Regions from separate parts of the Nonomuraea sp. K271 genome, predicted to be linked through region 1. Evidence: riboswitches for the same ligand, from Rfam matches in the RefSeq annotation. Region 1 holds a riboswitch; each other region holds the start of a gene.

Region 1 (6,720 bases):
TCCTTGATGACAACGTGACCTGTGGGTTTACCGCGCATGGCCCCGGGCATCATTCATGACAGAAAGTAACCGATCCTTTACTCAACGGCTACCGCCCGCGCCCGTCACCCGCCCGGTCCCCCTGCGGGCGGGTGGCGGGCCATTCCCATGGCCGCCAGCCGGCCGGCCCACGCCTCGAACCACGTGTCCGGCCAGGATCGCGCCGTGACGGCGGCCCGCCCCGTGCGGGTCAGCGGGCGTCTCCCTGGAGGCCGCCGGCCCCGGGTCGGCGGGTGGCGTGCCGCCGGCTGTGCCGTAACGGATGGGCGCCGTACATACGGTGAAGCCGCGTGAGGCGAACAACCCCCACGCGCCCCCCGTTGGACGGACAGCCGGGACGCACCACCACGCCAGACGCAGGGCCGAGACGTGGCTCGCGCCGCGTCAGACGGACAGCCGAGACGCAGCACCGCGTCGAGCGGACCGATGCATCGCAGACTGGCGCAGCGCAGCACCGCGCCAGAACGCACAAACCAGACGTGGCGCGTCAGGCGGACAGGCGCATCCCGGACAGGCGCTGGAACACCTCGCGCGTGGCGCTGGAACGGTTGAAGGTGATGAAGTGGATGCCCGGCGCCCCCTCCTCGAGCAGCCGCTGGCACAGCTCGGCCCCGTGCTCGATGCCGAGCCGCCGCACCGCGGCGGGGTCGTCCTTGACCGCCTCGAAGCGCGCGGCCAGGCGGGGCGGGAACGGCGCCCCCGACAACTGCTCCGAGCGGGCGATCGTGCTCATCTGCGTCACCGGCATGATGCACGGGATGATCGGCGTGTCACACCCCTTGGCCGCCACCCGGTCGCGCAGCCGCAGGTAGTCGTCGGCCTCGAAGAACATCTGCGTGATGGCGTAGTCGGCACCCGCCCGGCACTTGCGGACGAAATAGTCGGTGTCGGACTCGATGGACGGCGAGCGCGGATGTTTGTAGGGGAACGCGGCCACGCCGACGCAGAAGTCACCCGCCTGCCTGATCAGCCGCACCAGGTCTTCCGCGTAGTGCACGCCCTCGGGATGCGGCACCCACTCGGCCGTCGGGTCGCCCGGAGGATCGCCGCGCACGGCAAGGATGTTGCGCACCCCGGCGTCGGCAAAGCGCCCCACGAGGTGGCGCAGTTCCCGGACGGAGTGGTTGACCGCCGTGAAGTGCGCCACGGGGGTCAGCGTCGTGGCGCGCGCGACGCGCTCCACGATGTCGACCGTACGGTCGCGCGTGGATCCGCCTGCGCCGTAGGTCACCGACACGAACGTGGGCCGCAACGACTCGAGCTCCCTGATCGCCCGCCACAACAACCGCTCTCCCTCGTCGGTCTTCGGCGGGAAGAACTCGAAGGAGAACGACCGCCCGCCACCGGCGAGCATGTCGCGGACGGTGGGGACGCGTTCGGGGAAGAAGGAATGTCGACCAAGCGCCATGGTCACCAGGCTACAGTGACCGCGGCGCGGACCAGCAGCCCGAAGGGGCACCTGGAGATCCGTACGCCCGCTTCCGGCCACTAGTCTCAATGCCATGACCACTGACGCCGCCCGCATGGACGTCCTGCGCCCGCAGGTGGAGCGCTCCCTCGCAGAGTTCGTCGGACGCAAGTTGCCGGCCGGGGGCGAAACCGCCTTCGCGCCGCTGCGCAGGGCCGCCGACGAGCTGCTGTCCGGAGGCAAGCGGCTGCGCCCGGCGTTCTGCTACTGGGGCTGGTTCGGCGCGGGCGGCAGCGACGTCCCCGAGATCTTCACCGCCGCCGCCTCGCTGGAGCTGCTGCAGGCCAGCGCGCTCGTGCACGACGACGTGATGGACAAGAGCGACATGCGCAGGGGCATGCCGGCCGCGCACCGCCGCTTCGAGGCCATGCACGAGCAGTCCCGCTGGCACGGGTCGGCGCAGCAGTTCGGCGAAGGGGCGGCGATCCTGCTCGGCAACCTGCTGCTCATCTGGTCGGGCGAGATGTGGCGCACGAGCGGCATGCCGGCCGCGTCCCTGGAGGCGGCCCAGCCCGTGCACGACCACATGCGCACCGAACTCATGTGCGGCCAGTACCTCGACCTGCTGGAGCAGGCCAACGGGGAGAACACGTTCGAGTCGGCGCTGCGGGTGGCGCTGTTCAAGAGCGGCAAATACTCGGTGGAGCAGCCGCTTCGGCTCGGGCTGGTGCTCGCCGGTGGCAAGCGAGCGCCGTGGATGGACGAGCTGTGCACCGGATACGGCACTCGCGTGGGGATCGCCTTCCAGCTCAGGGACGACATCCTCGGGGTGTTCGGCGACCCGGCGCAGACGGGCAAGCCGGCGGGAGACGACCTGCGCGAGGGCAAGCGGACGATGCTCGTGGCCCGCACCCTGGCGGCGGCGTCCCCGGCGGACGCGCAGACCGTCCGGCGGCTGCTCGGCGACCCCGATCTGGACGAGGCCGGGGTCGCGACGCTGCGGGGCATCATCACCGACACCGGGGCGTTGCGGGAGTGCGAGGACCTGATCGGCGACTACCTGAGCCAGGCGCTGTCCGCCCTCAACGAGTCCCCGGTGACGGCCGAGGCCCGCTCCGCCCTGACCGAGCTGGCCATCGCGGCCACGTCGCGCAAGACCTGAGACGGCCCGGATCGGTCTCGCCGCCCGTTCCCGCCGCCGGAGCGGCGTGCCCGCAGCCCAGTCGCGCCGCATCCGCCGCACGCGGAGCCGCCGGAGGGAGGCGCCCGGGTGGGGCGCCTCCGTACGGCGGGAACGGGCCGGTCAGGCGGCAGCCAGGCGTTTGGCGAACTCGGCCGCCGCCGCCCCCGGATCGTCCGCGTCGGTGATGGCGCGTACGACGACCACCCGGCTCACCCCGTACGACATGATCTCGTCCAGGTTGGCGAGGTCGATGCCGCCGATCCCGAACCACGGCCGCGAGGTGCCGAGCGCCGCCGCGTGCCGCAGCAGCGGCGGGCCGGGCGCCGGGCGGCCGGGTTTGGTCGGGGTGGGCCGGATGGGGCCGCAGCAGAAGTAGTCGACGCCCTGGTCCACGGCCGCGGCGGACGCCTCGGCAGCGGAGTGGGTGGACCGTCCGATGACGATGTCGTCGCCGAGTATCTCTCGCGCGACCGTCAAGGGAAGGTCGTCCTGCCCCAGGTGGAGCACGTCGGGGCGGGCGGCGTAGGCGATGTCCGCCCGGTCGTTGACGGCCAGCAGTTTGCCGTGACGGTCGCAGGCGTCGCGGAAGACTTCGAGGAGCGCGAGTTCTTCGCGGGCCTCCAAGCCCTTCTCTCGCAGCTGGATGATGTCCACGCCGCCGGCCAGCACGGAGTCGAGGAACTCTGCCAGGTCGCCGCGGTCGCGGCGGCCGTCGGTGCAGAGATAGAGGCGGGCCTCAGAAAGCGAGGGCTTGGGCACGCCGCTTGACCTCTGTGTGACGGCCGGCCCGGATCGCCTCGATGGGCGACCCCGGCAGGGACTCGTCCGGAGTGAAGAGCCAGCGCAGCGACTCGACGTCGTCGTAGCCGGCGTCCTGCAACACGGTCAGCGTGCCGGGCAGGCCCTTCATCACGTCTTTTCCGTCGAGGAACACCGCGGGCACCTGTGGCCCGCCACTGCCCCTGCGTACGCCGAGCAGTTTGTGGTCCTTGAGGAGTTGCTTGGCCCGCCCCAGCGGAAGGTCGAGGCGTGAGGCCACTTCGGGGAGAGTGAGCCACTCGTTCACGAGCTGGTCGGTCTCCCGGTCGATCTGTGCAACAGAAAGTGTCACGAAACCACAACTACCACATGGCGTGCTTGCTCAAACAACACAATCTCGTAGGGACACTTCGGGATCTACCAGGCGTTTGGCGTCGAGGCGTTGGCCGGAGGCGATGATTCTGCGCCCCTGGACCAGATCTCGGGGCCGATCGACGGCCAGCACGGCGGCGAGGGCGTCGTCGGCGGTGAGCCAGACGGCCGACCACTTACCCTCGGTGTCGCCGCGGTAGAGGAGGCGTTCGCCGGCCGGGTGATGACCGGCGTACTGCACCATGTGCCCGAACTGCTCCGACCAGAAGTACGGCACGGGATCGTAGACGGCGTCCTCGCCGAGCAGGGTCGCGGCGGCGACCTCCGGTGCGTTGAGCGCGGAGTCCCAGTGTTCGACGCGGAGCCGGGTCTGCCAGCGGCGCGACCACCAGGCGGCACAGTCGCCGACGGCGACGACGCCGGGCAGGGAGGCGCGCAGGCGCTCGTCGGTGACGACGCCGTTGTGCAGGTCGATGTCGGCGTCGGCGAGCCACTCGACGGCGGGGCGCACGCCGATGCCGGTGACGACCACGTGGGCGTCGACGAACGCGCCGCCCACCAGCCGCACGCCGCCCTCGTCGACGGAGTCGACCATGGCCCCGAGCCGAAGGTCGATGCCGTCGTACCACCGCTCGGTGCGCGCCCCGAGCTCGGCCCCGACTGCGGTGGCGAGCGGCGCGGGACCGGCCTCGACCACCGTCACCTCGCACCCGGCCCGGCGCGCGGCGGTGGCCACCTCGGCGCCGATCCACCCGGCGCCGATGATCGCGACGCGGGCGCCGGGGACGAGCATCGCCCTGACCTCGTGGGCGTCGTCGAGGGTGCGCAGCACGTGCTGAGGGCCGTCGCCGGGGAGCCTGATCGGGTCGGCTCCGGTGGCGATGACCAGGCCGTCGTAGCCCAACTCGCCCTCCGTCGTCTCCACGACCCCCGCGCGCAGCGACTTGGCGCTGACGCCCGGCCGGAAGTCGACGCCGAGCGCGGCCAGGTCGGTGCCGATGTAGCTGTCGTCGGCCTCCCCGGACAACACGGCCTTGGACAGGGGCGGGCGGTCGTAGGGGCGATGGCGTTCCCTGCCGACCATGGTGACGCGGCCGGTGAAGCCCCGCGAGCGCAGCGCCTCCACGGTCCGCAGACCGGCCAGGCCTGCTCCGACGACGACGACGTGGTTCACGTTGATGACCATAACGGGGGCCGTGCCGCGGCGTGACACCGAGGCCGTAGGCTGGTGGGGGAAAGACGCGCGGGAGTCCGGCCGTTACCGGGCTGAGAGGAAGGCTTGACCGGGCCTTCGACCGCAAGACACCTGATCCGGGTCATGCCGGCGAAGGGAGCGCATGTGGACGTGATCGTAGGCGGAGGGATCGTCGGGCTGTCGATCGCCTGGCGGCTGGCCCGCTCCGGGCGGCCGGTCACGGTGGCCGACCCGGCGCCCGCCTCCGGGGCGTCGCACGCGGCCGCGGGGATGCTGGCCCCGGTCAGCGAGGTGACCTACACCGAGGCGCCGCTGCTGCGGCTGGGGCTGACGGCGCTGCGCCGCTGGCCGTCCTTCGCCGCCGAGCTGGCCGTGGACGCCGGGCTCGCGGGGGCGGACGCGCTCGACTTCCGTACTGACGGCACGCTGGACGTCGCGTTCGGCGCCGACGACCTGGCGGCGCTGGACGAGCTGGCCGCGTTCATGGAAAAGCTGGACCTCCCGGTCGAACGCCTGACCGGGCGCGAGTGCCGGCGTCTGGAGCCCATGCTGGCCCCCGCCGTGCGCGGCGGCCTGCTGGCCCCCGGTGACGCCTGGGTGGATCCGCGCCGCGTGACGGCGGCCCTGCTCGCCGCCCTCGACCGGCGGGGCGTCCCGCTGGTGAGGGCGCGCGTGAGCGAGCTCCTGCGCGACGACGGCAAGGTCACAGGGGTACGCCTTACGCCACCGGACGTCCAGGCCCCCGGCGTGGCCGATGGGGGCGTGCCGCGGGAGGTGCGGGCAGAGCGGGTGATCCTGGCGGCCGGGGCGTGGAGCGCCGCGCTGGCCGGGGTGCCGGTGCGGCCGGTGAAGGGGCAGATCCTGCGGTTGCGCTCCTCGCAGCCCCTGCTCGGCCGGTGCGTACGCGGCACCGTGCACGGCTCGTCCGTCTACCTGGTCCCCAGGGGCGACGGCGAGCTGGTCGTCGGCGCCACCCAGGAGGAGCTGGGGTTCGACACCAGGGTGACGGCGGGCGGGCTCTACGAGCTGCTGCGCGACGCCAGGGAGCTGGTGCCGGGCGTCACCGAGCTGGAGGTCGCCGACGTGGTGGCCGGGTTGCGGCCGGGGACTCCGGACAACCTGCCCGCCATCGGCCCGAGCGGCACACCCGGGCTCACGCTGGCGACCGGGCACCATCGGGGCGGCGTACTGCTGGCCCCGTTGACGACGGCCATCCTGCTGGGTGAAGAGGGCGAGCTGGCGGCGCTGTGCTCGCCAGAGAGGTTTCGGGATATTTCATGATTGTGATGATCAACGGGGCCGCGCACGAGGTGACCGACGGCACGACCGTGGCGCAGGCCGTGAGCACGCTGACCGCGTCCACCACCGGCGTGGCCGTGGCCGTGAACGACGAGGTGGTCACGCGCAGCGCCTGGGAGACGACGGCGCTCAGCGACAGCGACCGCGTAGAGGTCCTGACGGCGGTGCAAGGTGGATGATCTGATCATAGCCGGGGAGAAGTTCTCCTCCCGGCTCATCATGGGCACCGGCGGCGCCCCCTCGCTCGAGGTGCTCGACCAGGCGCTGGCCGCGTCGGGCACCGAGCTGACCACGGTCGCCATGCGGCGGCTCGACCCGGAGGCCCGCGGCTCCGTGCTCGACGTACTGCGCAGGCGGGACATCAGGGTGCTGCCCAACACCGCCGGCTGCTTCACCGCGGGCGACGCCGTGCTGACGGCGCGGCTGGCCAGGGAGGCGCTCGGCACGCCCTGGGTCAAGCTGGAG
Region 2 (6,720 bases), on a different contig from region 1:
GAAACCCGCGGTCAGCAGGGCCGGCCGGAGGTGTGGTCTCATGGCGGCCAGGCTACGGAGGCCGCGCGTCCGGAGCCTCCCCCTGCCGGGGGAGACGGCCGGGGGAGACGGCCGGGGGAGACGGCCGGGGGAGACGGCCGGACGTGGCTTTCAGGCCCGTACGACCGCGAGCGGGCACGGCGAGTGGTGCAGCAGGGCCTGGCTGATCGAGCCGAGCAGCATGCCGGCGAGCTGGCCGTGCCCGCGCGAGCCGACGACGAGCAGGTCGGCGCCCTCGGCCGCCTCCTTCAGGACCTCGACGGGATGGCCGTGCACGAGCTCGGGCACCAGGTCGATGTCCGGGTGCCGTTCCTGGCGCTCGGCCAACTGGTCCTTCAGCTGTTGCAGGGTGTGCTGCTCGGTGTCGGGGTCGGCCGGTGGGAAGCCGCCGGGCCGCGGCCAGGCCCACGCCTGCACGACCCGCAGCCGCGCCTCGCGCAGCCCGGCCGCGGCAAGGGCGAAGTCGAGCGCCCGAAGGCTGGGCGGGGAGCCGTCGAAGCCGGCCACGATCTCGCCGCGCGACGGTGTCGCGGGCCGTTCGCCGACCACGACGACGTTCGTACGGGCGTGGGCGGCGACCCCGTGGGCGACGGATCCGACGAGCAGCCCGCGTACGCCGCCGATGCCGTGGCTGCCGACGATCAGGAGTTCGGCCTGTTCCGCGGCCTTGATCAGCGCCGTGCGGGGGTCGCCGGGGAGCAGGGTGGTTTCGACGACGATGGCGGGGCGTTCGCGGAGCGCCCGGTCGCGTGCGGCGGTGAGCACCGAGTTCGCCTCGTCGCGCATCCACCGGGCGACCTCGGCGTAGCGGGCGGACAGTTCGTCGCACACCCACCGCGGCACCGCGTGCGCGACGGTCAGTCGCGCGCGGCGCAGCGCCGCCTCCCTGGCCGCCCAGCCGGCTGCCTCCAGCCCGGCGCGTGAGCCATCGACTCCCACGATGATCACGGCAGCTCCTCAGGATGACGCGTAGCACTCCACCTCGGCGCGGCGGAACGAGATGCCGCCCTCCGTGGAGTCGCGTATGCACGCCCGCTCGGCCTGGCTGAGCTTGAGCGTGCCGCAGACGGACACGCCGGCGTACGTACGGCAGTCGAGCTTCGTGTCCTCGGCGCCGATGCGGTAGATCTCCTTGACCGTCGAGCGGCAACGCGCCTTGCCCGTGCCGGCGTAGCTGCACTGGGCGAGCAGGGTCTCGTACTGTTCCTGGCTCACCTCGTGCTGGTCCGTACCGTCGCCGTGGGCGGCGGTGACGCCGAACGTGGCCAGCAGCACGAGTCCTGCGACAGCGGCGATCTTTTTCATAGTCCCCCTGATGGGGTTGGTACCGCTGGAGGCGGTCGTCAAACCTCGCGCCTGGTCGCCAGGACACTCAGCCACGTGCGTTCGGCGCGGTTCAGGCCGTGTTCGACGGTCTCGAATCCGGCCGCGCCGAGCAGGTGCAGGAGCGTGCCGGGGTCGCGGTGGGCGAACCAGCGGCGGCGGCCGGTGTCGCGCGGCAGCTCCTCCCATCCTTCGGTGTCGCCCGCCGAGGTGCTCAGCCCGAGCACGCCGCCCGGTCGCAGGGCCGTCCACCAGGCGTGCAGTGTGGCCTCGGTGTCGGCGGCGGGCACGTGCAGCAGGGCCGCGACCGACCACAGGCCGGCGAGCGAGCCGGGGGCCACGGAGGGCCGGCGCAGGTCTCCCAGTACGGCGGGCACGCCGCGGGCGGCGGCGAGCCGCGCCATCGCGGCCGAGCGGTCGACGCCGACGACCCGCAGCCCGCACTCGCGCAGCCAGGCGGCGTCCCTTCCTGGCCCGCATCCCAGGTCGGCGACCGTCGCGCCGGCGGGCACGGCCTCGGCGAAGCGCCGCCTGAAGGCCTGTAGGGCGTCGTCGGGGTGCTCGGTGCGGGCGGCGCAGCCGGAGGCGATGTGGTCGTAGGCGGCCGTGGTCGTTGACGTGGGATCTTCCATTTTGCGGATGATGTCATGTTTCGTCATGGCACAGGCGTGGGTACGATCACGGCCGTCCAACGCGGGAGCCCGGTGCAGACCGGGCTGAGAGGACGGCTGAGAGCCGCCGACCGCCAGAACCTGCTCCGGGTAATGCCGGCGAAGGGAGTTTGCGCGATGACCGACGCGCGCGTCCCCACCTTTACCAAGATCTACGAAGGCGACCTCCGCGTCCCCAAGCGCCAGGTGAACCTCACCGACGGGTCGTCGGTGACGCTCTACGACACCTCGGGCCCGTACACCGACCCGTACGTCGAGACCGACGTGCGGCGCGGGCTGGCGAGACCGCGCGAGCCGTGGATCGCCCAGCGCCGCGCGGCGGGCGCGCCCATGACCCAGGTGGGCTGCGCCAGGCGGGGGATCGTCACCAAGGAGATGGAGTTCGTGGCGGTCCGGGAGGGAGTCACCCCCGAGTTCGTACGCCAGGAGGTCGCCGCGGGCAGAGCCATCATCCCCGCCAACGTCAACCACCCCGAGACCGAGCCGATGATCATCGGCCGCAACTTCCTCGTGAAGATCAACGCCAACATCGGCAACTCCGCCGTCACCTCCTCCATCGAGGAGGAGGTCGAGAAGATGACCTGGGCCACCAGGTGGGGCGCCGACACGATCATGGACCTGTCCACCGGGCCCGACATCCACGAGACCCGCGAGTGGATCATCCGCAACTCGCCCGTGCCGGTCGGGACCGTGCCCATCTACCAGGCGCTGGAGAAGGTCAGCGGCCGCCCGGAGGCGCTGTCGTGGGAGGTCTTCCGCGACACCCTGATCGAGCAGTGCGAGCAGGGCGTCGACTACGTGACCGTGCACGCGGGCGTGCGGCTGGCGTACGTGCCGCTCACCGCCCGCCGCAAGACCGGGATCGTCTCGCGCGGGGGTTCGATCATGGCGGCCTGGTGTCTGGCGCACCACCGCGAGAGCTTCCTGTACGACAACTTCGACGAGATGTGCGAGCTGCTGGCCCGCTACGACGTGTCGTTCTCCCTCGGCGACGGGCTGCGTCCCGGCTCGATCGCGGACGCCAACGACGAGGCCCAGTTCGCCGAGTTGCGCACGCTCGGCGAGCTGACCACGATCGCGCGGGCGCACGACGTCCAGGTGATGATCGAGGGCCCGGGGCACGTGCCCATGCACAAGATCAAGGAGAACGTCGACCTGCAGCGCGAGCTCTGCGACGATGCGCCGTTCTACACCCTCGGCCCGCTCGTCACCGACGTCGCCCCCGGCTACGACCACATCACCTCGGGCATCGGCGCCGCCATGATCGGCTGGTACGGCACCGCGATGCTCTGCTACGTCACCCCCAAGGAGCATCTCGGCCTGCCGAACAGGGACGACGTCAAGACCGGCGTGATCACGTACAAGATCGCCGCCCACGCGGCGGACCTCGCCAAGGGGCACCCCGGCGCCCAGGCGTGGGACGACGCGCTGTCGGACGCGCGCTTCGAGTTCCGCTGGGAGGACCAGTTCGACCTGTCGCTCGACCCCGACACGGCGCGCTCGTTCCACGACGAGACCCTGCCCGCCGCGCCGGCCAAGACCGCCCACTTCTGCTCCATGTGCGGGCCCAAGTTCTGCTCCATGCGCATCAGCCACGACGTACGGCGCTACGCCGACGAGCACGGGCTGGACACGCAGGAGGCGATCGAGGCCGGCATGGCGGAGAAGGCGGCCGAGTTCACCAGGCGCGGAGGCAGGGTCTACCTGCCGATGGCGGACTGACCCGGGATCAACCGGGCAGCGTCTCCCCGCCGATCGGGGCCAGCACCTCACCCGTGTAGTACGACGACATCCGGCCGGAGGCGAAGAACACGTACGAGGGGGCGATCTCGTCCGGGTCGGCGGGCCGGCCCATGGGCACGTTCCCGCCGAACGAGTCCACCTTCTCCTCCGGCATGGTCGCCGGGATCAGCGGCGTCCAGACCGGGCCGGGAGCCACGGCGTTGATCCGGATGCCGCGGTCGACCAGGTTCTGGGCCATGGAGTAGGTGAAGGCGTTGATGGCGCCCTTGGTGGCGGAGTAGTCGATGAGCGTCTTGTTGCCGCGCAGGCCGTTGATCGACGAGGTGTTGATGATCGCGCTGCCTTCACGCAGGTGGGGCAGCGCGGCCTTCATGACCCGGAAGTAGCTGTGGATGTTGACCGCGAACGTGTGCTCCCACTGCTCGTCGGTCAGCTCTTCCAGGCCGTCGACGGGCGCCTGGTAGGCCACGTTGTTCACCAGCACGTCGAGGCCGCCCAGCTCGGCCACGGTCTGCTCGACGACGGAGGCGCAGTGCTCCCGGTCTCCGAGGTCGCCGGGCAGGAGCACGCAGCGCCGCCCGGCCGCCTCGACCAGCTTGCCGGTGTGCGCGGCGTCCTCGTGCTCGCTGAGGTACGCGATCGCGACGTCGGCGCCCTCCTTGGCGAAGGCCACGGCGACCGCCCGGCCGATGCCCGAGTCGCCACCGGTGATCAACGCCTTCTTGCCGTGCAGCAGGTCACGGCCCACGTAGTCGCGCATCTCGTCGCGCGGCTCGGGGGCCATCTCTCCCGTACGGCCCGGGTACGGCTGGTTCTGGGCGGGTGGTGTTTGCGACATGCCCAGCGGCTGCCCCCGAAAGGGCAGGGTTAACGCCCTTACCGCACGAATCCCTCGTCCCGCAGCCAGTCGCGCGCCACCAGGGCGGGCACGTCGCCGTCCACGTCCACCTTGGCGTTGAGACCGCGCATCACGTCGTCGGTCAGCTTGGCGCTGATGGGCGCGAAGATCTTCGCGATCTCGGGGTGCGCGTCGGCCAGCTCGCGCCGCATCGTCACCGCGGCGTTGTAGCTGGGGAAGAACTTCTTGTCGTCCTCCAGCAGCACCAGGTCGAGCGCCTGGACGCGGCCGTCGGTCGTGGTCACCATGCCGGCGGCGCACTGGCCGCTGGCGACGGAGTTGTAGAGCACCCCCACCGACACCCGGCGCACGTTGGCCCGCGGGACCTCCTTGCCGTAGGTCATGCCGTACGCCTTCAGCATGCCGAGGAAACCGTCGTCGCGGCCGAACGTCTCGTGGTCGACGCAGAACGTACGCTCGTTCACCGGGATCTTCATGAGGTCGGAGATCGTCTTCACGCCCCACTTCTGCGACGTGGCCCGGGTGACGCCCATGGCGTAGCTGTTGTTCAGCGGCGCGGGCGGCAGCCAGACGATGCCGTTCTCGCGCAGGTCGAGGTCGCGGACGGCGACGTACTGCGCCTGCGGGTCGGGCAGCGCCTTGGTCTGGGCGAGGTAGGTGATCCAGCCGGTGCCGGTGTACTCCCACATCAGGTCGGCGTCGCCGCGGGTCAGGGAGGCGCGGGCGTTCACGCTGCCCTGCACGTTCGTCTGGTCGGCCACGTCGGCGCCGGCGGCGGTGAGGGCCAGCACCGCGATCTTGCCGAGCACGAGCTGCTCGGTGAACTCCTTGGACGTCACCCGGATCGGTGTGCCCTCCAGCGACGGGATGGGCTGGATGCCGGCCGGCTCGACCGGCGGCACGAACGACGACGCCGGCCGCAGCCCGCACCCGGCCATCACCAGGACGAGCAGCAGGGCCAGGAACGCTCTCACGACAGCCCCTTCGGGGCGAGGACCCGCTGGGCCAGCCCGCCCACCCAGTCGATCATCAGGGCCAGCACCGCGATCAGCACGCACCCGGTGACCAGCACAAGGTTGCGCTGCGTGCTCACACCCGTGGTGATCAGGTCGCCGAGCCCGCCCGCGCCGATGAAGGCGGCGATGCTGGCCGTGCCGACGCTCAGCACGAGCGTGGTCCGGATGCCCGACAGGATGACCGGCGCGGCCATCGGCAGCTCCACCTTGAACAGCACCCTGGCCGCCGACATGCCGATGCCCCGGCCGGCGTCGATCAGCCGCCAGTCGACCTGTTGCAGGCCGACCATGGTGTTGCGCAGCGTGGGCAGCAGGCTGTAGGCGAACAGGGCGGCGACCGACGTCCAGAAGCCGATCTGGAAGAGCACCGCCAACAGCACGACGAGGCCCACCGCCGGGGTGGCCTGGCCCACATTGACCAGCGCCAGCACGAACGGCGTCGCCCGGCGCAGGGTGCCCCTGGTGAGCAGGATGCCGAGCGGCAGCGCCACCACGAGCACCAGCACGGTCGAGTAGAAGACCAGCTGGATGTGCTCCCACGTGCGGCCGAAGATGTAGGGCAGGTTGAGCGAGCCGCGCTCGATGCCGTCGAGCGGCACCGACTGCGTATAGATGATCATGGCTGCGCCCACAGCCAGGTAGCAGAGGAGCGGCAGCACGATGTGCCAGGAGCGGCCGAGCCGCGGCTCCGGGTTGGTGGTCTCGTCGGGGACTGCCGTGGAGACGGTCATCGGCCGGCCCCGGTCTCGCCGCGGTGCAGGCGGCGCTCGCGCTCCCTGATCTTGATCGCCTGGATCGCGTTCTGCACGGTGCTCAGCGACAGCGCCCCCGCGTACGCCCGCCGCCTGCCCACCACGGGCACCACGTCGTTGTCGGCGTTGAGCAGCGCCTCCAGAGCGTCCTGCAGCGTCATCCGGTGGTGGAGGGTGCCGGTGATCGGGTCGCCGGCGGAGCCGACCGGGCCCGTGAGCCCTTGGAGGTGCTCGGCGCCGACCCAGCGCAGCGGCCGCCGCATCCCGTCCGTGATCAGGGCGTAGTCCAGGCCGTGTCGCTCGACCTCGGCGAGCAC
Region 3 (6,720 bases), on a different contig from region 1:
GGCCAGGCGCCCGGCTTCGAACTGACGGAGGCGGGCACCCAGAAGCGGCTCGCCGTCTATGTCACAAGAAATCCGGACGAGGTGCCCGGCATCGCCGCGCTCGGCCCCGACCCCCTCGACCCGTCGTTCACGGTCGCCGCGCTCAAGCGCATCGTGGGCGGCAACCGCACCCAGATCAAGGGCCTGTTGCGCGACCAGAAGATCATCGCCGGCATCGGCAACGCCTATTCCGACGAGGTGCTGCACGCGGCCAGGATGTCGCCGTTCAAGATCGCCGCGACGCTCACGGACACACAGATCGCCGACCTGCACGAAGCCATCGTCACCACACTCGGCGAGGCGGTCGAGCGGGCGCACGGGCTGGCCGCGAAGGACCTCAAGGCGGAGAAGAAGTCGGGGCTGCGCGTGCACAACCGGGCGGGGCAGCCGTGCGACGTCTGCGGCGACACGATCCGCGAGGTGTCGTTCGCCGACTCGTCCCTGCAGTACTGCCCGACCTGCCAGACCGGCGGCAAGCCCCTCGCCGACAGGAGGCTTTCTCGTCTTCTGAAGTGATTCCTGTTCCTACGGCACAGCCGACGTCACCGCACGCGCCGATGTCGGCTGGCGCCTGTCATGGCCGGTCGTGAAGGCTCACGGGCTGCTCGCCGTGACGAGCGTCGTCTTGGCCGTGTTCCGTGGTTTTCACCTGGCCCGCGTTTCCGGGTGTGCCGCCGGGCCGTCTGGACATGAGGGCCGTTGCCGCGATGGCGCTTGCCAGGAGGGCGGTCGTCACGGGGACCGTCAGGGCCGTGCGGAGGGCGGCCATTCCGGCTACCTGCGTGGTCGCGTCGCCGAGGGCGGCCACGTTGACGGCCGTGACCATCGACACGCCGAGTGCGGCGCCGAACTGGAACGACGAGTTGATCAGCCCGCCGGCCAGTCCCTGTTCCGCGGACGCGATCCCGTCCGTGGCCGTGATCATGAGCGGGCCGTAGGCGAAGGCGAACATCAGGGCGAGCAGCGCCATCGACGGCACCATCGCGGCGTAGGTCCAGTCCAGCCCGGCGCCGAGGAAGAGCGCGTACGCCAGCAGACCCGCCAGCAGGCCGCCGAGGATGACCTTGGCGTTGCCGTACCGGTTGACCAGCCGGGGGGTGAGCGTCGGGGCGATCACCACGTCGGCGGCGGCCACCAGCAGGGCGAGCCCCGTCTGCATGGGTGACCAGCCGCGCAGTTCCTGCAGATAGAGGGTGACGAGGAACTGGAAGCCGAAGAACGAGGCCGTGAGCAGCACGGCCGTCACGTTGGCGCGGACCAGCGCGGCCGACCTGAAGATGCGGAGGCGGACCAGAGGGTGCGGGGAGCGGCGCTCGATGGCCGCGAACGCCGCCAGCAGCCCCGCGGCCACGGCGAAGACCGCGAGCGTCAGCGGCAGGCCCTCGGCGGGGTGCTCAAGGCGTACCACGCCGTAGACCAGCAACATCATCGCGCCCGTCACGCTCGCCGCGCCCGCGAGGTCGAACCCGCCCGCCGGGCGCTCGCCGGCGGGCGGCTCCTTGATCAGTACGATCGCGGTGAGCAGGATCGCCAGCGACATCAGGACCGGCGCGAAGAAGACCCAGCGCCAGCCGAACTCGGTGAGCACTCCGCCGAACACCAGGCCGAGCGCGAAGCCGGCGGCGCCGGTGCTCCCGTAGATGATCAGGGCGCGGTTGCGGTCGCGGCCCTCGGGGAAGCTCGTGGTGATCAGCGACAACCCCGCGGGCGTCATGAACCCGGCGGCCACCCCGGTGACGAACCTCGCCAGCAGCAGCACCCAGCCGTCGTTCGCCACCCCGCCGAGGCCGGAGAAGGCCAGGAACACCCCCAGCCAGAGCAGGAACATGCGCCGCCGGCCCAGCAGGTCGGCCGCCCGGCCGCCGAGCAGCATGAAGCCGCCGTAGCCGAGCACGTAGGCGCTCACCACGCCGCTGAGCATGCCCGTGGACACCCCGAGGTCGGCCCGGATGGCGGGGAGGGCGACGTTCAGCATGGCGACGTCGATGCCTTCGAGAAAGATGGCCCCGCACAGAACAATCAGTACGCCCCACCTGCGAGCAGGGACAGGCATGACAACCCCCGGTTACTCAAATGCATGTCGGTTCCTTGTTGTAACCGTCCACATCATTGGCCATCATGGGATGTCATGGAAGAAGGCACTTCCGAATCACTCGGTTACTCCGCGGGCACCGTGGCCGACGACGACTATGACGTGCGCCTGTGGGACACCCGTGAGGACTGCGACGTGCGCCAGATCCTCGACCGCATCGCCGACAAGTGGTCGCTGCTGGTCATCGCCATGCTCGACTGCGAGAGCATGCGTTTCACCCAGCTCCGCCGCGAGATCGACGGCGTCAGCCAGCGCATGCTGAGCGTCACCCTGCGCCAGCTCGAACGCGACGGCCTGGTCAGCCGCACGGTTCACCCCGTCGTGCCGCCGAGGGTCGACTACGCGCTGACGCCGCTCGGCCGTACGCTGCACGAGACCATCAAGCCCCTGGTCACCTGGACCGAGGCGCACCAGGAGGAGATCGCCCGCGCACGCGCCGCGTACGCCCGTGCTCATGGCCCCACTCCGTGAGGCGGGCCGGTCGCCGGCCGCCGTCGCCGCGAGATGATGGGGTCATGACCGTTCCAGAGATCGAGCCGAGCGACATTCCCGCGGACGCCTACCTCCTCGACGTCCGCGAGCAGGACGAATGGCGGGCGGGCCACGCCCGTGAGGCGGTGCACATCCCGATGACCCAGATCCAGGGCCGGGTCGACGAGGTGCCGGGCGACCGGACGATCTATGTCGTCTGCCGGGTCGGCGGCCGGTCGCTGCAGGTGGCGGCCTGGCTCAACCAGCTCGGGCGCGAAGCGGTCAACGTCGGGGGCGGCATGCAGTCGTGGGAGGCGGCCGGGCGTCCGCTGGTCAGCGAGACGGGGGAGCAGCCCTTCGTGGCCTGAGCCGAACACCCTGGCGTCCCCGAGCAGGCCGAAGGGCCACCCACGTGTGCCATGGGTGGCCCTGCCTGTGGCTCCCGGGCTGGCCGAACTCGGAGAGATGAGGCATCATGGGGCCCGCGGAACTGGGACATTCCTGCTCCGCAGGCAACAAATCGATCCGCGGGAGCTTGAGGCAATCAGGCTGAGAGGGCGACTACGGCTGTCGCCGACCGCATGAACCTGTCCGGGTAATGCCGGCGTAGGGAGTGTGCGATGTCGCATGTGGCCGACGAAGTTCCGCTGACCCTCGACGGGCAGCCCCCCAAGACCCTGGGCGTGCTCGACCAGGGCGCGCTCTGGGCCAACCTCGGTGTCAGCCTCCTCGGCTTCTCAGGGGCGCTGCTCCTGCTCGACCCGACCGGCGACGCGCCGCTCAGCCTGGCCGCCGCGCTGGTGGCGACGGTGGTCGGCAGCCTCGTCGGCACGGCCATGGTCGGTCTCTCCGCCATCCCCGGCACCCGTACGGGCCAGCCCGCGATGGTGCTGCTGCGCGGCCTGTTCGGGGCCAGGATCTCGTACGCGCCCACGGTGCTGAACATCGTGCAGATGCTCGGCTGGGGCGCCTTCGAGCTGTGGGTGATCGCCAAGGCCGCCAGCGCGATCTTCGACGGCGTGGCGTACCCCGTGTGGGTGGTGGTGGCGGGCGTGCTGACCACCGCGCTCACGATCTGGCCGCTGGGCGCGATCCGGCTGCTGCGGCGGTACGTCACCGTCGGCGTGATCGTGTCGATGATCTGGTTCACCTGGCATTTCCTGTCCGAGACGCCCGCCCCCGCCGGCGGGTCGTGGACCGGGTTCGCCCCGGCCGTCGACTACGTGATCGCGCTGTCGGTGTCCTGGGTGCCGCTGGCCGCCGACTTCGCCCGGCACTCCCGCTCCGCGCGGGCGGCGTTCACCGGGATCGTCGGCGGCTACACGATCGCCCAGGTGGCCTGCCTCGGGCTCGGCGTCTACGCCGTGGCCATCGCCGGCGCCGCCGCCGTGAACGCCGACAACACGGCCGTGTTCGACCCGTTCGTGGCCGCCCCGCTGGGCGCGCTGTTCTTCGGCATCCTGGTGCTGCGCGAGACCGACCAGTCGTTCGCGAACGTCTACTCCACCACCATGTCGCTGCAGAACCTGATGCCGCGCGTGGACCGGCGGATCATCTCGACCGCCATCGGCGTGTTCACCGTCGTGATCGCCCTCGTCGTGGACGTCACCTCGTACGGCGCGTTCCTGGGGGTGATCGGGGCGGTGTTCGTCCCGATGTTCGCGGTGCTGGCCGTCGACTATTTCGCCTTCGGCGGCGGCGACCGCTGGAACACGGGCGAGAACGCCCCCTCGCGCTGGTCGATGCTGGTGCCGTGGGCGCTCGGCTTCGCCGCCTACTGGCTGACCACCTCGACGCCCACGATCGCCGCGTGGGACGGGGTCTGGGCCTCCGCCCGCGACGCCATCGGCTTCACCCGGCAACCGTGGATGAACGGCGCACTCGGCGCGGCGGTGGTGGCGGCCCTCGTGACCGCCGTCATCGGCGTGTCGCGGAGGCGCGCTGCTCGACGTTGAGCAGGTGCTGCTTGGCGCTCGCGCCACCCGCGTAGTCGCCGAGCGCGCCGTCCTCGCGCACCACCCGGTGGCAGGGCACGATCACGCAGACGGGGTTGGAGGCCAGCGCGTTGCCGATCGCGCGCAACGCGCGCGGCCTGCCGATGCTCTGGCCGATCTGCTCCAGCGTCGTGGTCGTGCCGTAGGGGACCGCCATGGTCTTCTGCAGCACCGAACGGGCGAACGTGGTGGCCAGCGCCCAGTCGACCGGCGTGGCGAACGCGCGCAGCCGGCCCGAGAAGTAGGCGTCGAGCTCTCTGCGCACCGGGTCGAGCCGCCGCGCGTCGTTGCCGATGAACGTGCCCACATGCCGGCTGACCAACTCGAAGACGTCGTTCTCGCTCTCGAAGCTGCAGGCCGCGATGCCCTTGCCCGTCACGGCCAGCACCAGCCTGCCCACGGCGCCGTCGTAGGTGCCGAACGCGATGTCGGGAGGCGTCTCGCCGCGGTAGGTGCTGGAGGTCACCCGCAACAGGGCATCGAGATCACCGCTCGCCATTCGCCCTCACCCTCCACACCCGCCGAGAATCGCCGTGACCGCAGCGTATCGGACGGATCGCCCGACGCACCTACCTAGCCACGTGCACTATGGAGGTGTGGGGGACGAATGGGCCGGTAGTGACGATGAGATCGCGCGTGCGGTGCTCGCCGGTTCGCCCAACGCCGTCGTGGCGCTCGACCGTGACCAGAGCGTGCTGGTCTGGAACGAGGCCGCCGAGCGGCTGTTCGGGTGGACGGCCGAGGACCTGCTCGGGCGGCGGGCGCCGATCGTGCCGGGCGAGCTGACCGCCGAGCTCAACGCCGTGCTGGAGCGCGTACGCACGGGCGAGTCGGTGTCGTTGCGTACCAAACGCCTGCGAAAGGACGGCGTCCTCCTCGACCTCCGGGTGGACATCAGCGCGCTGCGTCTGGGCAACGCCGTGGCCGGATACATCTGCGTGCACCATCCGGCGCGGGCCGACGAGCTGGCCAGGCACCGCATGGCGCGCAGGGAACGTCTCGTGCGCCGGCTGACGGACGTCGTCGGCGACATCAACTCCGAGCTGGAGCTCTCGGCCGTGCTCGACCGGATCTCGGCCAGCCTGACGGAGCTGACCGGCGCGGACGCGGGCGGGTTCGTGCTGATCGAGGGTGACCGGCTGCGCCTGGTCAGCACGTACCAGCTGCCCGAGGCCATCAGGGGCACCACCACCGACCTGCGTACGAGCCTCGTGGACAAGCTGTTACGCACCGGTAAGACCGTCATGCTGGAGACGAACGGGCTCGACGAGCTGGTGTGGGCGCGGCTGGACGGCCTGCACACGATCACCTTGGGTCTGGCCGCCGTCGGCGGGCGCCCGTACGGTGCCCTCTACGCGCTCTTCGCCGGGCGTGTCCCCGGGCATCTCGAACTGGAGCTGCTGGAACTGCTCGCCGGACACGCGGGCATCGCCGTGGGCAACGCCGTCGCCTACCAGGACGCGGTGCGGCAGCGGGCCCACGAGCGGGCCGTCTTCGACGCGAGCGCCGACGGCATCGCCGTGCTCGACGGGGCGGGCCGCGTGGTCCGCTGGAACCCGGCCGCCGCCGCGCTGACCGCATTCTCGGCCGACGACGTCATCGGCGGGCCTCCGCCGTTCCCACTGCCCGAGCCGGGCGAGAAGGTCACGTTCCAGATGGAGACGGGCCGCTGGCTGGACGTGGTGAGCGCGCGGATCGAGGAGACCGGCGAGGTGGTCATCGACTTCCGCGACGTGACCGCGGCCAAGGAGCTGGAGGAGGCCAAGGACCTGTTCCTCGCCACGACCAGCCATGAGCTGCGTACGCCGATCACGATCGTGCGGGGGTTCGCCAGCACGCTTGACTCGCGCTGGGACAAGCTGGGCGATCCCGAGCGCCGCGCGGCCGTGCACACGATCGCCGAGCGGTCCAGGTCGCTCGGGCAGCTCATGGACCACCTGCTGCTGGGCTCCAGGGCGGGGGCGGACGAGCTCAAGGTCCGCATCGAGGAGTTCGACCTGGCCGAGCGGATCCAGGCCGCCACGCTCGGGCTGCCGGTGCTGTCCGACAAGCACCGGGTCGAGGTGAGAGTCCCCGACAAGCTGCCGAACGTGCTGGGCGACGCGCTGGCGACGGACATCGTCC

What was found. A riboswitch is a leader RNA that binds a small molecule or an ion and turns the genes downstream of it on or off. The one in region 1 is predicted to bind thiamine pyrophosphate.
Region 2: linked by a shared signal. The riboswitch ahead of thiC (phosphomethylpyrimidine synthase ThiC) and the one ahead of thiO (glycine oxidase ThiO) in region 1 are both predicted to bind thiamine pyrophosphate.
Region 3: linked by a shared signal. The riboswitch ahead of GUY59_RS01700 (purine-cytosine permease family protein) and the one ahead of thiO (glycine oxidase ThiO) in region 1 are both predicted to bind thiamine pyrophosphate.

The regions. Positions count from the first base shown of each region.
Region 1 is NZ_JAAAHR010000052.1:6,301-13,020, reverse strand. Features, by position in the region: gene metF (methylenetetrahydrofolate reductase [NAD(P)H]) at 527-1,447, opposite strand; gene GUY59_RS19605 (polyprenyl synthetase family protein) at 1,542-2,609, shown strand; gene thiE (thiamine phosphate synthase) at 2,751-3,389, opposite strand; gene GUY59_RS19595 (Rv2175c family DNA-binding protein) at 3,367-3,741, opposite strand; gene GUY59_RS19590 (NAD(P)/FAD-dependent oxidoreductase) at 3,772-4,935, opposite strand; TPP riboswitch at 4,995-5,111, shown strand; gene thiO (glycine oxidase ThiO) at 5,080-6,237, shown strand; gene thiS (sulfur carrier protein ThiS) at 6,243-6,434, shown strand; gene GUY59_RS19575 (thiazole synthase) at 6,427-6,720, shown strand, end outside.
Region 2 is NZ_JAAAHR010000018.1:348-7,067, forward strand. Features, by position in the region: partial or broken gene GUY59_RS08790 (hypothetical protein) at 1-42, opposite strand, end outside; gene GUY59_RS08795 (universal stress protein) at 151-987, opposite strand; gene GUY59_RS08800 (hypothetical protein) at 997-1,344, opposite strand; gene GUY59_RS08805 (class I SAM-dependent methyltransferase) at 1,383-1,994, opposite strand; TPP riboswitch at 2,046-2,158, shown strand; gene thiC (phosphomethylpyrimidine synthase ThiC) at 2,151-3,755, shown strand; gene GUY59_RS08815 (SDR family oxidoreductase) at 3,763-4,614, opposite strand; gene GUY59_RS08820 (glycine betaine ABC transporter substrate-binding protein) at 4,653-5,609, opposite strand; gene GUY59_RS08825 (ABC transporter permease) at 5,606-6,382, opposite strand; gene GUY59_RS08830 (betaine/proline/choline family ABC transporter ATP-binding protein) at 6,379-6,720, opposite strand, start outside.
Region 3 is NZ_JAAAHR010000003.1:64,023-70,742, reverse strand. Features, by position in the region: gene GUY59_RS01720 (Fpg/Nei family DNA glycosylase) at 1-555, shown strand, start outside; gene GUY59_RS01715 (MFS transporter) at 614-2,092, opposite strand; gene GUY59_RS01710 (winged helix-turn-helix transcriptional regulator) at 2,168-2,602, shown strand; gene GUY59_RS01705 (rhodanese-like domain-containing protein) at 2,647-2,970, shown strand; TPP riboswitch at 3,120-3,232, shown strand; gene GUY59_RS01700 (purine-cytosine permease family protein) at 3,223-4,557, shown strand; gene GUY59_RS01695 (methylated-DNA--[protein]-cysteine S-methyltransferase) at 4,520-5,095, opposite strand; gene GUY59_RS01690 (sensor histidine kinase) at 5,193-6,720, shown strand, end outside.